3 regions of the Zhaonella formicivorans genome follow, and region 3 is predicted to be linked to each of the others. Evidence: riboswitches for the same ligand, from Rfam matches in the RefSeq annotation. Region 3 holds a riboswitch; each other region holds the start of a gene.
What was found. A riboswitch is a leader RNA that binds a small molecule or an ion and turns the genes downstream of it on or off. The one in region 3 is predicted to bind thiamine pyrophosphate.
Positions count from the first base shown of each region.

Region 1 (5,576 bases), 770 kb from region 3:
CATTTTTTATTTATGTAACCGGTCATATTAGGATAAACTGCTGTATAATCCTCAGCCTCGTAACTTTGTGAAGTTAAAGCCACCAACTCCACTTCTCTATGGCCGGCCAACAGGCGTACCAGCTCAACTCCTGTATAGCCTGTGGCTCCGATTATGCTTGCTTTAATCATTGTTACAACCTCCCGCAGACAAGGGACTGGATACTTGTTTAAATTAATATCTGTTTCCCATGATGTTTATAATTATACATTTCATTGTATAAAAATACAACAATAATTTTCGGCCTAACCTTTGCTTTTCTCACAAAGTAGTATAATAAAAGACCGTTAACAAACGGGGCGCAGTAGATAGTAAGCTATAAAAATTGCTTTAGTATCATGTAAAAGAAAAGGTTGCAAGTAATAATTGCAACCTTCAACCCATTTTGCAGTTCCTATTGATCGGATCAGATAATCTTATAGCACTTTCCGAGAGCAGCTATCTCAATTGGATATTCTCCGTTAAAACAAGCCAAGCAAAATTCTTCAGCCGGGGCCTGCATTACCTGCAACACGTTTTCCAGGCTTAAATAATGGAGACTGTCAACTCCGATATAGCTTTTTATTTCTTCCAGGCTATATCTGGCAGCCAGCAGCTGCTTCCGGTCTGAAATATCTATTCCGAAATAGCACGGATAGCGTATAGGTGGAGAACTCACCAGCAAGTGCACTTCTTTAACCCCCGCATCCCGTAACATTTTAACGATTTGGCGACCGGTAGTACCGCGTACCAGGGAATCATCCACCAGTGCCACACTTTTACTTTGAACAACCTCCTTGACCGGTCGGAATTTGAGTTTAATGGTTTTTTCCCTTAGGATTTGGGTAGGTTGAATGAAGTTACGACCTACCCAAAGGTTTTTTTTGAGACCCTCTTGCAGGGGAGTTCCTAATGCTGTGGCATAACCCAGTGCGGCCAGCTTTCCCGAATCAGGTACAGGCACTACCACATCTGCGTGAGTAGGGCATTCCCGGGCTAACTGCCGGCCTAGGGCCAGCCGCACCGTTTTCACTTGCTCGCCGTCAATTATGCTGTCCGGGCGGGCCAGATAAATATATTCAAAAATGCACAAGCTGCGGTGGCAGGCAGGAGTTACCTGCAAGGAGTTAAGACCGTTTTCGTCGATACAAACTATTTCGCCGGGTTTGATATCTCTTATAAATTCAGCACCTATACTATCCAGGGCACAGGTCTCGGAAGCCAGAACGTAACCCTTACCAAACCTCCCCAGGCAGAGTGGCCTCATCCCTCTCCGGTCCCGCATGCCTATTAATTGTTTTTCGGTCATCACCACCAGTGAATAAGCTCCCCTCAGCTTTGCCATGCATTTTTTCAACGCGTCAGGCAACGAAATGGAGCTAAAACTGGCAATAAACTTTAAAAGAACCTCACTGTCACTGGTTGTCTGCAAAGTCAGTCCCTTTTTCAACAGACCGGATCTAACGACAACTGCATCAACCAGGTGTCCATTGTGAGCTAAGGCAATGCTCCCTGAATTATAAGGGGATATTAAGGGCTGGGCATTTGCTATTGAACTTTCCCCGGTGGTGGAATAACGCACATGCCCAATTGCCAAGTTACCTTTCAACTGCTTAAAGATGTCTTCAGCAAAAACTTCCGTTACCAATCCCATATTTTTGTGGATTTTGATTTCATGCCCATTCGCTACTGCTATGCCCGCGCTTTCCTGCCCCCGGTGCTGGAGTGCACAGAGCCCGTAGTAAGTATGACGGGCAACATCCTCACCGGGAGCATAGATACCGAACACCCCGCATTCCTCGCGGGGTTTATCTTCTTCTAAAGGGAATACAGCCTTTTTCATCTTTGTAAACTTAACAACCTGTAAATGTAGTTCCCAGATATTCGCTGATCAGCTTGTAGGCGCAGAACTTGCCACACATGGTGCAGCATTCCTGATCATCTTCATTTTTCTCTTTGCGCATTTTAGCCGCTTTTTCAGGGTCCATAGATAAGTCAATTTGCTTTTGCCAGTCCAATCCTTTCCTGGCTTTGGCCATTTCCAGATCCCACTCCCAGGCGCCTTTTACACCTTTGACAATATCGGCGGCATGGGCTGCGATCCTGGCTGCAATTACCCCCTCTTTCACATCTTCCACCGTAGGCAGGCCAAGATGTTCCGCCGGTGTCACATAACAGAGAAAGTCAGCGCCTGACGAAGCTGCTATAGCGCCGCCTATGGCAGAGGTAATATGATCATACCCCGGTGCTACATCGGTCACTATAGGCCCTAACACATAAAAAGGCGCATTATAGCATAATGTCTTTTCCAGCTTCATGTTGGCTTCAATTTGGTCTAGAGGCACATGGCCAGGACCTTCTACCATCACTTGAACTCCTGCTTCCCTTGCCCTTTTTACCAGTCCTCCCAGGATCATTAATTCTTGAATTTGCGGAGCATCGGTAGCATCTGCCAGACACCCGGGCCTTAACCCATCTCCAAGGCTTAGAGTAACATCATACTTTTTAGCGATTTCCAAAAGCCGGTCGAATTCTTCATATAAGGGGTTCTGTTTTTGGTTATGCAACATCCAAGCCGTGATAAAAGATCCTCCCCGGGAAACAATGTCCATAACTCTACCCTTTTCTTTTAATTCCTCGATGACTTCCAAATTTACACCGCAGTGAACGGTAATAAAATCCACACCGTCCGCACAGTGTTTTTCAATGCCGGCAAAAATATCATCTGCCGTCATTTCAATCATGCCTTTGCCCTTTCTCTGGTTCTCCACCAGAACTTGATACATTGGAACAGAACCAACCATCACAGGACTGGCCTCAATAATCTTTTTTCTAACCTGGTCAATATCTCCTCCTGTGCTTAAATCCATCACCGAATTTGCTCCTGCCTTAATGGCTGCATGCAATTTTTCCAGTTCCTTTTCTACTTCCGGATAAGCATCGGATGTACCAAGATTAGCATTTACCTTGGTAGATAAACCTTTCCCTACAGCCATAGGGGTAATTCCTTTGTGGTTTACATTACAGGGTAATACTGCTTCCCCTGAGGCGATTTTTTCCCGCAGTTCTTCCGCAGATATCTTTTCGAACCGGGCCGCTTTCTCCATTTCCTCCGTGATAATACCTTTTTTAGCCGCTTCCAGTTGGGTCATTGTCTTCACACCTTTCTTAGGATAAATTCAAAAAAGAGAATAGCTTTGAACACATTAACACTTAGTTAGACATAAGGATCCCCCCCAGTTAATGGTTACCAGCTTAATTCAGTTGTCATTTTCCGGGAAATAACGCCAAAATAAAAAGCACAAATCCCAGGTGAGATTTGTGCTAACAATTCAACGTACAAAATAATTTGTACATGATACGCGTCACTTCCCTACGCTGGCATTATCCAGATCAGGTTCAAGGGTCAAAGAATTCATCGGTTCTTCATCTCAGCTGACCTCTTCAGCTCCCCTAGTGCAAGATGCAGTTTTATTTAAATTTATCTTTATTTTAGCCTATATCTAATACAAAAACAAGCAAAAAATACAAATAAAGGTAAGAGGTTGTGGAAGCAGTTTTTTAACTGCTAATACCACATGGGTGCCGCTGCCACAGCGCACCCTATTTTTTGTACGGTATGTTCTGCTGCCGAGATTTTAATTTCTTTCAATTCCATTTTTCTCATGGCAAAAGACTCTTGAACCATGCCTTGGATTTTCTCTTCCGCCTCTTGCCTGGTAAGTTTGCCTACTAACTCCATAATTATTCCGAAAGAACTTTCAGATAGGCCCACTGCTATGGCAGCCGCAATCGTGGTACCCGGTTCGGTGCAGACAATAGTACCATAAGCGGTAGGTACCATGGCCCCCGCTGGGAACTCAAGACCGGGCGCAAATTGGGCACCGGGGGGAAGGATGCTGCTGACTTTCAGCAAATTTATGTTTCCGATGCCGGCCTTTAACAACGCCCCGTCAAAAGCAGTTAACTCAGAATCACCTTCCGCACAGCCGCTAGTCACAAAAAATTTTTTGGGAATTGGAAGCATATAATCAACTCCTCGAAACATTTTTCAATTAGCCCCTGACTGTCGGCATATTCTTACCATAATATATTTCCAGCATTTCCTTTTTGATGCGCTGCTTGATTTTTTTCCGTTCTGCCGGTGGCAGTTCTTTCTTGGCAGTCCCGAATAAATAATGGTCCAAATCGAATTCCTTAAGAATCATCTTGGTATGAAAGATATTCTCCTGATAAATATTTACATCGATCATCTGGTATAGTTCCCGGGTTTTACCGGTCATATAGTTTTGGATGGAGTTAATCTTATGGTCGATATAATATTTTTTGCCGTTTACATCCCGGGTAAACCCCCTGACCCGGTAATCGATAATGGCGATGTCCGGTTCAAAGCTGGTGATTAAATAATTTAAGGCTTTAAGGGGTGATATCTGGCCGCAAGTGGAAACGTCTATGTCAGCACGGAACGTGCTAATGCCTTTGTAGGGATGGCTTTCCGGATAAGTATGGACTGTAATATGGCTTTTGTCCAAATGTCCCACAACCGCTTCCGACGAAGGTCCCGGTGACTCATTATCAACTACATTCACCGGCTGTTCATGCAGCACCTCATTTTCTGCCACCAGCATGGTAACGCTTGCCCCTTGCGGGTCATAGTCCTGGTTGGCCACGTTGAGCACGTTGGCACCGATGATTTTAGCCACATCTGTCAAAATGCTTACTAACCGGTCCGCGTTATACTCCTCGTCTATGTATTCAATATATTCCTTTTGGTGTTCAGGACTTAAGGTATAGCAGATGTCATACAAATTAAAGCTCAGCGTTTTGGTCAGGTTATTAAACCCATAGAGCTTCAATTTCTTGTTTATTGGTTTAATTTTCACAGGTTGTCTCCTTCCACTTGTCTAAATCTTCACCACCTAAAATATTGTGCAGTTCTAGGAAAAAAATATACTTGTAATAACCCAGGCCCGGCAATTGCTTTATGCTTATGGTCTAGGCAGGAAACTTGCCCAATAGAAACAGGTATTTTACCTGACATGCCGTTTTTTTCCCTGTGCAGGAAATGAACTGCAAGTTATAATATATGTACTTAATATATGTACTTATAATATACTCCGGCCAATTATCTGAATTATGACATAATTTGTTGTAAAAGAAAAACGCATAACCTAAGATGACATAGAGGGAAAGATTTATGAAGTGTAAGATTTTTGCCTGCAAAACTATGGAGGATGAGGTGCTGGCGGTGAAGCCTCCGGAACTGGAATGCGAATTTCTGGAATACGCGCTGCACCGGGTCCCTACTAAATTAACCAGGGAACTGCAGCAGCGGATTGATGCAGCCCAGGAATTTGACACCCTGCTTTTCGGTTATGGATTATGTTCCAATGGCACAGCCCATCTTAGATCGCCCAAACATACCCTGGTGGTGCCAAAAACCCATGACTGCATCAGCCTCCTCCTCGGCTCAAGAGCAGCTTATGACCGGGAATTTGAACAATTCCCCGCCACCATTTATTTGAGTAAAGGTTGGATTGACCAGGAAGCCGAGCCCC
Region 1 covers NZ_CP085524.1:3,011,998-3,017,573, reverse strand. The annotation lists gene argC (N-acetyl-gamma-glutamyl-phosphate reductase) at 1-170, opposite strand, end outside; gene purF (amidophosphoribosyltransferase) at 446-1,861, opposite strand; gene thiC (phosphomethylpyrimidine synthase ThiC) at 1,872-3,170, opposite strand; TPP riboswitch at 3,372-3,483, opposite strand; gene EYS13_RS14800 (pyruvoyl-dependent arginine decarboxylase) at 3,587-4,045, opposite strand; gene speD (adenosylmethionine decarboxylase) at 4,074-4,901, opposite strand; gene EYS13_RS14790 (DUF1638 domain-containing protein) at 5,216-5,576, shown strand, end outside.
Region 1: linked by a shared signal. The riboswitch ahead of thiC (phosphomethylpyrimidine synthase ThiC) and the one ahead of thiW (energy coupling factor transporter S component ThiW) in region 3 are both predicted to bind thiamine pyrophosphate.

Region 2 (5,576 bases), 1.5 Mb from region 3:
ATTTTTAAATAACCCATAGGAGCATTTCCAGCCTGTAATGCAGTATACTTAACGGGAATGGATTGCAAGATATGCTCTGATTTGTTATGATAATAAAAATTTATAAACTTAGCTAGCCGGTTTTTGTCAGGTAAATCAGAGTTTTTAGGCCAATGATAATGAGTGCCTGTACTTATTATTATTGGCTTTTTCAATAAAAAAGTACAGCGTAGGTTTGTACTGAGAGGAGAGGAACAGATGACAGAGATGTTTGCTAAATTTAAGTTGCCTCCGGATTTGCTGCACATTTTACAAAATACCGAGGTAATTATCCCCGGGAGCAGGGAAGAATTGCTGGAGCTGGCCCTAGGCAATAAAGGAAAGGACTTTTATGAGGTTGCTTACGACATCCCAGGTATCGGGCGAATTGTAGAAGCTACCGTTACCCGCTGCAAGAACGGCATAGCCGTAAATTATACCGATATTTACATGAGAAGAAGAGATCCTGATTGCATGGTTGTTGCTGACAAAGGGGAGACGGATAAAGAGAGGTACAAAGACCGTTTCGGTCAGGATTTCAAACCGCTGCGCACGGCAACTTTTGAGTGGCTGGAGCAGCAACCCCTGATTGTGCTGCCTTTTATGGCAGGGGGCTCAACCTTAGGGTACCCGGCCCTTTTGGTTGCTCCCGCCAATGCCGGCTTTTTTGCAGCGGCTTTGGCTGATTTACAGGAGTTTTTGTCTCCCGACCGTATCCCTCCTGAATTCACCCCGAAAGCTATCGTCTGTGTGGCGCCGCCTTTCCGCCACACCCATTTCGACAATAAGCAGGTGGTGGTGCATAACAGGAGAGAAAACATCCATGAGCTTTTCTCCTATAATCTCTATCCGGGGCCAAGCGCCAAAAAAGGCATTTACGGCGTGCTGTTAAACATCGGGGAAACAGAAGGCTGGGTTACTCTGCATGGATCCACCGTTAAAGTTATCACTCCCTACGAAAATATTTTTACCATAATGCATGAAGGGGCCAGCGGCGGCGGTAAGAGCGAGATGCTCCAGCAGTTTCACCGGGAAGCCGACGGTAAGGTGCTGCTGGGAGAAAATATTGTGACCAGGGAAAGGCATTACCTGGAAATTTCAGACAGCTCTGAACTGCAGCCTGTGACCGATGACATGGCGTTATGTCCTCCAGGGCTGCAGGACGGCAAAAAGCGGCTGGTTGTAACCGATGCCGAAGCGGGCTGGTTTATCAGGGTTGACCATATTAAAAAGTACGGTACTGATCCCCAAATTGAGGAATTAACTATCCACCCGCCTGCTCCTTTGATCTTTTTAAATATTGACGCTGCACCGGGTTCGACCTGCTTGATCTGGGAGCACACCCTGGATGAACCGGGGAAACCCTGCCCAAACCCCAGGGTCATTGTTCCTAGGAGGTTTTTCCCGAACACTGTCAATGAACCGGTGGAAGTCAACATTCGCAGTTTCGGGGTAAGGACCCCGCCCAGCACCAGGGATAATCCGAACTACGGCATTATCGGCTTGTTCCATGTACTGCCGCCTAGCCTCGCCTGGCTGTGGAGGCTGGTTGCCCCCAGGGGACATTCCAACCCCAGCATTACTGATACAGAGGGCATGACCAGCGAAGGGGTAGGTTCTTACTGGCCTTTTGCCACCGGGAAAATGGTGGACCAGGCCAATCTCCTGCTGGAGCAAATTATGGATACACCAAGCACCAGGTACATTTTGATTCCCAACCAGTATATAGGTGTCTTTAGAGTGGGCTTTATGGCTGAATGGATGGCCAGGGAGTATATTGCCCGGCGCGGCAGTTCCAAATTCAGGAAAGAACAATTGACTCCCGCCAAATGCCCTCTCTTGGGATATGCTCTGGATTCGCTGAAGATTGACGGGACCTACCTGCCCAAAGTGTTCCTCCAGGTTGACCTGCAGCCGGAGGTAGGGGAGGAAGGTTACCAAGCCGGAGCCAAAATACTGACTGATTTCTTTAAGCGGGAATTGCAACATTTCCTGACATCTGAGTTGCATCCCGTTGGCCGGCAGATCATCGAAGCCTGCCTTTCCGATGCCAAGCTGGATGAGTACGTTAGCCTGATTCCCTGTGAATATGGGAATTAAGAATTAAGATTATTGATAACAAAGATAAACACGACAAAGATAAAAATATAATTGAAGAATACAAAGCTTTATGGTAAAATATGTCTAGAACTGCATAGGTGAGGGGTGCTGGATGAGTCCGGCTGAGAGGGAGTTCCTACTGATACTCACGACCCGTGAACCTGATCTGGGTAATGCCAGCGTAGGGAAACTATAGCTACTTACAATGCTGCATTATCCAGTGCAGCATTTTTTTATTTGTAGGAGGTATCTTATGGGGAAACTGTCGACTAAAGCGATGGTAGAGGCAGGAGTATTAATTGCTTTAGCTCAAATTTTGAGCTATGTAAAAATTTTCGAAGCCCCTTACGGGGGGTCTGTAACGGCAGGGAGCATGGTGCCGGTGATGATTTATGCCCTCAGGTGGGGACTCGGGCCTGGTTTGTTTGCCGGAGCGGTTTACGGGGCGCTCCAGTTTATCCTGGGACCAAAATATTCTTACCATATACTCTCAATTTTACTCGATTATGTGGTAGCATTCGGGCTCCTGGGGTTGGCCGGCTTGGCCAGAAAAAACTATGCCGGGGCTTTTGCCGGAGTAGTTTTGGCTGTTTTCGGCCGCTTCGTTTCCCATGTGCTTTCGGGGGTAATTATCTGGGCATCCTACGCTCCTCCCGGCATGAATCCTTGGGTTTATTCAATCCTGTATAACGGCGCTTACCTGTTGCCCGAATTGGTGATTTCTGTTGTGGTAGTGGGAGTGCTTTATAAGCCCTTGAAAAATTTTGTTGCTCAGCAGATGTAGCTTGTTATTACTTGTTTAGAAGTATGATTAGGAGAGGGGAGTTTACGGCTTCCCTCAGCTTGTAGACAAATGCAAAAATTGTAATCCATTGTGTGTAGCTGCGACATTATGACAAGCCTTAGAGCGCTCTGCGAAGAGTTTGACTGGAAGCGGACGAGCGGCACGGACGCCGCGAGAGCGGTGGAGCGATAGGAAGTCGCGTCACCGCGTGCCGCTGGAAGTCAAACGTAAAGAAGACTTGGCTTGTGCCAAGCGTGAGCGCGCCAGAATTTCTAGCATTATGTTTCATAATGCATAGAAATTCCAGTCCTTTAGGGCCGGCAGAAGTCTAGTCGCCCTTATGCGGTCGTGCATAAGGCTTGCATAGAGCCTGAGCAGGCCAGCGCTCTTGGCGATAGTCTTTGGAGCAGCGGTACAAGGGTTACAATTGTGCGAGGGCTAATAATACTTTGTCGACGGTCTGAGGGAAGCATACAGCTTCCCTCTTTTTTTGTCACCGATTCCAGCATTTTTTGCAGGCTAGTGGAAATACTAACCTCGAAAAAACTAGAGAGGTGATCTGATGAAATTTACCACGGAAAAAGTCAGTGTACATCCTTCCGTTCAGGAAATGTATGAGCGCTTGAAAGAGGACAAAATATCAAACACTTTTGACAGGTTCTCGCCCCAGGAAAAAATTCGCTGCAACTTTTGTGTTGCCGGGGTCAGCTGTCAACTGTGCACTAACGGCCCTTGCCGGATTTCTGATAAGGCCGAGGCGGTACTGGGGGTTTGCGGCATAGACCGTAACGCCATGGCAATGAGGGATATGCTCTTGCGCAATGTCATGGGTACATCTACTTATTCCTACCAGGCTTACGAAGCAATCAGGACTTTAAAGGCAACCGCCTTAGGACAGACCCCCTACAAAATCAAAGATACAGAAAAAATGTATCACTTTGCCAAACAGTTGGAACTGGACACTTCCGGTTCGGTGAATGACGTGGCAATAAGATTGGCGGATTTTCTGCATTGGGAACTGCACCGCGGCTATGATGAGCCCTCCAAAGTGATTGACGTATTTGCCCCGCGGCAAAGGGTTGAACTCTGGAGAAAGCTTGCCCTGTATCCATCAGGTCCCTTGCATGAGATTAAAGACACAGCGGCAAGCTGTCTTACCAATGTGGATGGCGATTATGTTTCTTTGGCCCGTAAAGCACTGCGCCTCGGAATTGCATGTATTTACGGGGCCCAACTGACCGGGCAGTGGGCCATTGACATCATTTTAGGATCTCCATATCCCCACGAAGTGCAGTACGACCTGGGTATTTTAGATCCCGATTATGTCAATGTGGTGTTTAACGGGCATGAACCATTCACCGGGGCAGCCCTGGTGATGAAAGCCCATGATCCTGAAATCCAGGAAGAAGCAAGGCAAGCCGGTGCTAAGGGACTGAGAGTTATTGGTTCTATTGAGAGCGGCCAGGAAATAGTGCAGCGTTTCGAGGTAGATGAGGTATTTAGAGGTTTGACAGGAAACTGGCTTGCCATTGAGCCTTTACTGGCTACAGGGGCTGTTGATTTCTTTGGCATGAGTGAAAACTGCTCGCCCCCTTACCTTGCTCCTTACCAAGAGAAATATCAGGTAACCCTGGCGTCAACCACCAGGCTGGTACGGGTGCCAGGCGTGGAGAAGCATTATGATTATAAGCCGCAAGAGGTAGAGGGTCAGGCCAGGGATATGCTTTTGGCAGCTATTGAAAATTTCAAAAAGCGCAAAGGTAAGGTAGAGCCCAGAGTGCCCCAAAGAATTCAAAAGGGGTATTCCGGTTTTGGCGTTGAAGCCATCTTGAAAGCTCTGGGAGGCACTATCCAACCTCTGGTTAGGGTAATTGCCGAAGGAAAAGTGAAGGGTGCGGTGGGACTTGTTAACTGCACTACTTTGGCCAACGGTCCCCATGATTACATGACTACCGAGTTAACCAGGGAACTGATCAAAAGAGACATCTGCGTGATTTCGGGAGGATGCGGCAATCAGGCGCTGGAAGTTGCCGGCTTTACCAGCTTGGAGGCAATAGAATGGGCTGGAAAGGGGTTGCAAGAAGTTTGCCGCGCCCTGAACATTCCACCGGTATTGAGCTTTGGTACGTGTACCGACACCGGTCGCATAGCTGTTCTGGTAAGTGAGCTTGCCAAAGCATTAGATGTGGATACGGCTGATTTGCCGGTGGCGGTGACTGCTCCCCAATACATGGAGCAAAAAGCGACTATTGATGGAATTTTTGCTTTGGCCTTCGGGTTGTATACCCACCTTTCACCGACCCCACCGGTCACCGGAGCCCCGGAACTGGTGAAGCTCTTGACTGAAGATTTGGTTGAGATAACCGGCGGCAGGGTGGCTCTGGGCGACGACCCGGTCCAAGTGGCAGACGGCATTGAAAACTTCATCATGGAGCGAAGGAAACACCTGGGCATATAAAGAAAGCTGGGGAGGATATTCCCCAATTCAGCTTGTAGACTAAGCCAGCATGTATTATTTCGCTCTGGACAAGCTCCTACGCCGTTACCGGCAGCATAGCTGCCGACGGCTGTGGAAACCAGTCCCGCTCCATAATACATGCTGGCTGATAATAGTTTGTCGACAGCCTGAGCTGGGGAGGATTCCCCAGCTTACTATTTTGTTGTTTTATTGGCT
Region 2 covers NZ_CP085524.1:1,942,989-1,948,564, reverse strand. The annotation lists gene EYS13_RS09595 (DUF4914 family protein) at 238-2,118, shown strand; TPP riboswitch at 2,210-2,323, shown strand; gene thiT (energy-coupled thiamine transporter ThiT) at 2,372-2,902, shown strand; gene cooS (anaerobic carbon-monoxide dehydrogenase catalytic subunit) at 3,465-5,360, shown strand; gene EYS13_RS09580 (hypothetical protein) at 5,555-5,576, opposite strand, start outside.
Region 2: linked by a shared signal. The riboswitch ahead of thiT (energy-coupled thiamine transporter ThiT) and the one ahead of thiW (energy coupling factor transporter S component ThiW) in region 3 are both predicted to bind thiamine pyrophosphate.

Region 3 (5,576 bases):
TTGTACTTATAGGAGCCCCCATGGATTTTACTGTAAGCTTTCGCCCCGGCTCCCGTAACGGCCCCCAGTTTATCCGCATGGTCTCCTCAGGGTTGGAGGAGTACAGTGTCTATCAGGATAAAGAACTGGCGGATTATAACTATTATGATTACGGTGACCTGATTTTGCCATTTGGCAACGTGAAAGAAAGCTTAAACAGGATAGAATTGGCGGCGGGTGAAATTGTGGAACACGGGAAGTTTCCTATTTTCCTGGGCGGAGAACATCTAATCTCATTGGCTGTTATTAAGGCTATGGTGAAAAAGTATCCTGATTTGGCAGTTTTACATTTTGATGCCCACGCTGATTTGCGCTGTGATTATATTGGTGAAGTGGAATCTCATGCTACTGTAATGAGGTATGCTTCGGAGCTGCTTGGCAAAAAGCAGCTTTACCAGTTTGGTATTCGTTCGGGAACCAGGGAAGAGTTTGAGTATGCGCGGGAGCACACCAACATGTTTATAGATGAACTGCTTGGTCCGCTGGAGCAGGTTGTGGAGAATTGGAAAGGCAGTCCAGTCTATATTTCCATCGATATTGACGTAGTTGATCCTGCATTTGCGCCGGGTACAGGCACTCCTGAGCCGGGAGGATGTACTGCCAAGGAAATTATTAAGGCTATTAATATTATGAGCAAGTTGCCGGTAGTGGGAATGGATATTGTAGAGGTTTTGCCTATGGTCGATCAGTCTCAGCGCACAGCCTTGCTTGCGGCAAAACTGGTACGGGAAGCTATCTTAGCGTTTTAAGGTCCCAGTTAAGGGTTAGTGTTTGACTTTTGTTTTTAGCCCATGCTATAATAGGAACTGTTCTGAACGGCAAAGTGCGTAGAATTACCGTAGAATTACGAATAAAAAATTATTGACAAGTTAGCCGGAATGAGATAAAATAAGTTCTGTTCCGGTAAACAAGGGCGATTAGCTCAGCTGGGAGAGCGCTTGCCTTACAAGCAAGATGTCGGCAGTTCGATCCTGTCATCGCCCACCATGAGGAGCCGTAGTGTAGCGGTTAACATGTCGGCCTGTCACGCCGAAGATCGCGGGTTCAATTCCCGTCGGCTCCGCCATAGTTTTGCCTCGGTAGCTCAGTTGGTAGAGCAGAGGACTGAAAATCCTCGTGTCGGCGGTTCGATTCCGCCCTGAGGCACCATTTAAAATACCAGGCAGGGATTTGGCCTTGCCTTTGCTGATGCGGGAATAGCTCAGTGGTAGAGCATCGCCTTGCCAAGGCGAGGGTCGCGAGTTCGAATCTCGTTTCCCGCTCCATTTTATGTGGCGACGTAGCCAAGTGGCTAAGGCGGAGGACTGCAAATCCTTTATTCCCCGGTTCAAATCCGGGCGTCGCCTCCAAATAAATATTGCCCGGGTGGCGGAACTGGCAGACGCACAGGACTTAAAATCCTGCGGGACCTCAAATCCCGTACCGGTTCGATTCCGGTCCCGGGCACCAGATATGTAAGGGATTCGTCGATTTACGAAATTGCACGAGTCCTTTTTTATATGGTTAATCCTGTCAGTGTAATACACAGGCAACACGAGCAGCCTCCAGCACCTGCAGTAACTTTTTTCCAAAGTTTTATCTTCATAGCTGCGCATAGATTGCCTCTTTTTTGCAACTTATAAAAAGACATGATCATACATCCATTGGTTATTTATTGAGGATTTTCTTCTAATTTTATATTAAGATTAACTTTTTATGACAGGAATTTTGGAAGAAATAGGAGAGGGTTCCGGATTTTATCACAGTTTTTGGAGTATTCGTCTTACTGCTGATGTTTGCAAAGCCAGGAGGTAAAGATGAGGATTACGCCTATGGAAAAATATTGAAGATTAAGTAGAGTTATGCTAGAATAATTTTAAAGAAAATTAAATATCTTTTAGCGCTAGGGGAGCTGGGTGAGGCCGGCTGAGATAAAGATCCGATGATATCTTAAACCCTTATACCTGATCTGGATAATGCCAGCGGAGGAAAGTCAGCTAGTGTATCTCATTTACGCATCTTCAGCACGAATCCTGAATCAGGGTTCGTGCTTTTGTTTCCCGTTCTAAACTCCACAAGCCTCCTGCTTATCTAAGTGGAAGACAACGGAAGTTTTGAACCCGATTGGTTTAACCAGCATAAGTGGGGGGAAAATACTTCCACTGATGAAGTTCACTGGCACCCCCTGCCTGCAGCGCTAAAGGTAAAGAGGAGGAGAAGTTGCATGAAAACCAAAAGCCTTACTTTATCTGCCATGCTTGTGGCTATCGGCACCTTGTCTGCCCACCTTATCTACATTCCTGTGGGAGCAGCTAAAGTTTTTCCCGTGCAGCATGCCATCAATGTCCTGTCAGCGGTACTCTTAGGGCCCTGGTATGCTGTTGCCAACGCTTTTGCCATTTCTCTTTTGAGGAATATACTGGGTACCGGCTCTTTGCTAGCTTTTCCAGGCAGCATGTTGGGGGCATTCTTGGCAGGGCTGCTCTTTCGAGGTACCCACAGCAATTTATGGGCCGCTCTGGGCGAAATATTTGGTACGGGTATTTTAGGAGCCCTTGCTGCGTACCCCATTGCTAAACTCTTACTGGGTAAGGATGTAGCCGCCTTCTTCTATGTAGCTCCCTTTTTAATGAGTACGGTAGGGGGAAGCATAATCGGCTACTTGGTCTTAAGTCTTTTTGAAAGAAACAAAGCATTAAAGGAGCTCACGAAGGGAGAGGTATAAGTTGAAAAAAGTGTTAACTATTGCGGGTTCTGATTCCAGCGGCGGTGCGGGGATTCAGGCTGATTTGAAAACTTTCTCCGCCCATGGTGTTTTTGGCATGAGCGTAATTACTGCAGTAACGGCGCAAAACACCCAAGGGGTGTGGGCTGTCCAGGATATAGAACCGGAGATCATTGGAAAGCAGATAACTGCGGTATTTGAGGATATTCAGGTAGATGCGGTTAAAATCGGCATGGTTTCACAAGAAAATGCCATTAAGACAATTGCCCATGGGCTGGTGAAGTTCGGGGCTAAGAACGTGGTGCTGGATCCGGTGATGATCTCTAAAAGCGGCTTTAATCTCTTGCAGCCGGAAGCTAAAGAAGCTTTAATTGCGGAACTGTTGCCATTAGCAGTCATTGCTACCCCTAATATTCACGAAGCCCAGGCTATTACAGGGATGGAGATTAGAAATATACAAGAAATGGAAGAAGCTGCTGAAGTGATTTTTCAAATGGGCCCTCGTAACGTATTGGTCAAGGGGGGGCATCTGGATGAAGAGGCCGTTGATGTGCTTTTTGACGGTAAAGAGATGCATCATTACAAATCCCATCGGATCCATACTAAAAATACCCATGGCACCGGTTGCACTTTATCCTCTGCTATTGCCTCTAACTTGGCACTGGGGTATTCCGTACCGGAGGCAGTAGAGAAGGCTAAACAATACATCACGATTGCTATTGAGCATTCTTTGGCTATTGGAAAAGGAGTTGGGCCCACGAATCATTTTTATATTTTATATAAGAAAGCAGGTGTGTTGTAATGAATATAGAGGGACAAGGCAGTTTGTCGGTGTTTAATTTCTTTTTGCTGTGGTTTGGTGCAGCCATCTCCATTGCGGAAATCATGACTGGGGGACTTTTAGCCCCTTTGGGGTTGAGCACTGGACTTTTGGTTATTCTCTTAGGACACGCAATCGGCGTTGGCATTTTGGCTCTGGGAGGGATAATTGGTGCCAATACAAAGGCCCCGGCTATCATGTCAACCAGGATATCCTTTGGGATATACGGCTCTTATCTCTTTTCCATTTTTAATATGTTACAGCTTATCGGCTGGACGGCGGTGATGATTATTTCCGGAGGTCGTTCCGTGAACATCATCGGCAAAATGCTGTGGTCTCTTGACAATGTTACTTTGTGGAGCATTGTCATCGGGATGCTAATTATTCTTTGGATCATGCTCGGCCAGACAGGTTTTAAAAAGCTGAATGCGGCTGCAGTGATATTGCTCTTTCTGCTGACAATTGTACTAAGTTACGTGGTCTTCAAAAAGGGAGAGCTTTTTACTGCTCAAGTAGAGGGAGAAATCAGTTTCGGAACTGCTTTAGAGCTTAATGTCATTATGCCCCTGTCGTGGTTACCGCTGATTGCAGATTATACCAGGTTCGCTAAAAATACCAAGGGAGCTGTGCTGGGCAGTTTCTTGGGATATTTCCTGGGCAGTTCCTGGATGTACCTCATCGGCATGGTGTCTGGGATCGTCTTTGCCAATCCCGAACCGGGGGCCATTATGATAGCAGCTAACTTAGGATTTACAGCGCTGGGCATTATTATTTTATCCACAGTGACCACTACTTTTCTGGATGTTTACTCTGCTGGGGTAACGTTTTTAAATATTTTCCCTAAACTTAATGAGAAAAATGTAGCTATTGTCATGGGGATTATAGGTACTATTATTGCTGTGATTGTACCCATAGAGCAGTATGAAAATTTCCTTTATGCAATAGGGTCAGTTTTTGCTCCGCTCTTTGCAATACTATTTACTGATTATTTTATCACCAGAAAAAAACGGGAAATCAGTGAAGAGCTGCTGATCAACTGGGGCTCTATGCTAGTTTGGCTAATAGGAATTGGGTTGTATTATATGCTGATCAGATTTGACTTTATTTTGGGGACTACTGTTCCCGTGATGGTTCTGACCTCAATAATCTACGTTGCTCTCTTGGGGTGGGTTGGAAATTGGAAATATATGAAAAAATCGCAGCAATCTTATCAAGCGTAAGAAAGGAAAGGCCCCTAATACACCACCTTACTAACTATGTTACGGCTAACGATTGCGCTAATATAGTGCTGGCTCTGGGCGGCTCCCCCGTTATGGCTGATGACGTAGGGGAAGTGGAGGAGATGGTAACTCACGCCGCAAGTTTGGTCCTAAACATTGGTACTTTAAATAAGGGCAAAATGGAAGCCATGCTTTTAGCGGGGAAAGAGGCAAATAAGCGGAGAATTCCTGTGATCCTGGACCCCGTGGGGGTAGGGGCCACAGCTTATAGGACAGAAGCTGTGGAAAAGTTGTTACAGGAAGTAAAACCAGCGGTGATCAGGGGCAATCGGGCAGAGATCAAAAGGCTTTTGGGCTTAAACTCAAGGCTTCGAGGGGTTGACTCCCTGGAAGAAGCCGAAAACAGCCCGGAGCTTGTCTTAAACTTAGCCCAGCGTTTAGGCTGCGTAGTGGCTATGACCGGGGAGCGGGATGTTATTTCCGATGGCAAAAGGTTGTGCTTCATTGAAAATGGGCATCCCATGCTGACCCGCATTACAGGCAGCGGATGCATGAGCACTTCCCTCATCGGTACCTGTTGCGGTGTTGCTAATGATTATTACTTGGGTGCAGTAGCAGGAGTTGCAATCATGGGGCTGGCCGGGGAGATGGCCTACATGAGCTTAAGCGGTACAGAAGGCGTAGGAACATTTAGGGTCAGATTGCTGGACAGTATTTATAACCTTACGGAAAAACGTATTATAGAAGGTGTCAGAATATCACCCTTAGCCCCTTAAAACCCGTTAGCTTAGCT
Region 3 covers NZ_CP085524.1:470,851-476,426, forward strand. The annotation lists gene speB (agmatinase) at 1-788, shown strand, start outside; tRNA gene EYS13_RS02340 (tRNA-Val) at 951-1,026, shown strand; tRNA gene EYS13_RS02345 (tRNA-Asp) at 1,030-1,105, shown strand; tRNA gene EYS13_RS02350 (tRNA-Phe) at 1,113-1,188, shown strand; tRNA gene EYS13_RS02355 (tRNA-Gly) at 1,230-1,304, shown strand; tRNA gene EYS13_RS02360 (tRNA-Cys) at 1,313-1,388, shown strand; tRNA gene EYS13_RS02365 (tRNA-Leu) at 1,399-1,488, shown strand; TPP riboswitch at 1,914-2,026, shown strand; gene thiW (energy coupling factor transporter S component ThiW) at 2,243-2,743, shown strand; gene thiD (bifunctional hydroxymethylpyrimidine kinase/phosphomethylpyrimidine kinase) at 2,745-3,545, shown strand; gene cytX (putative hydroxymethylpyrimidine transporter CytX) at 3,545-4,783, shown strand; gene thiM (hydroxyethylthiazole kinase) at 4,741-5,559, shown strand.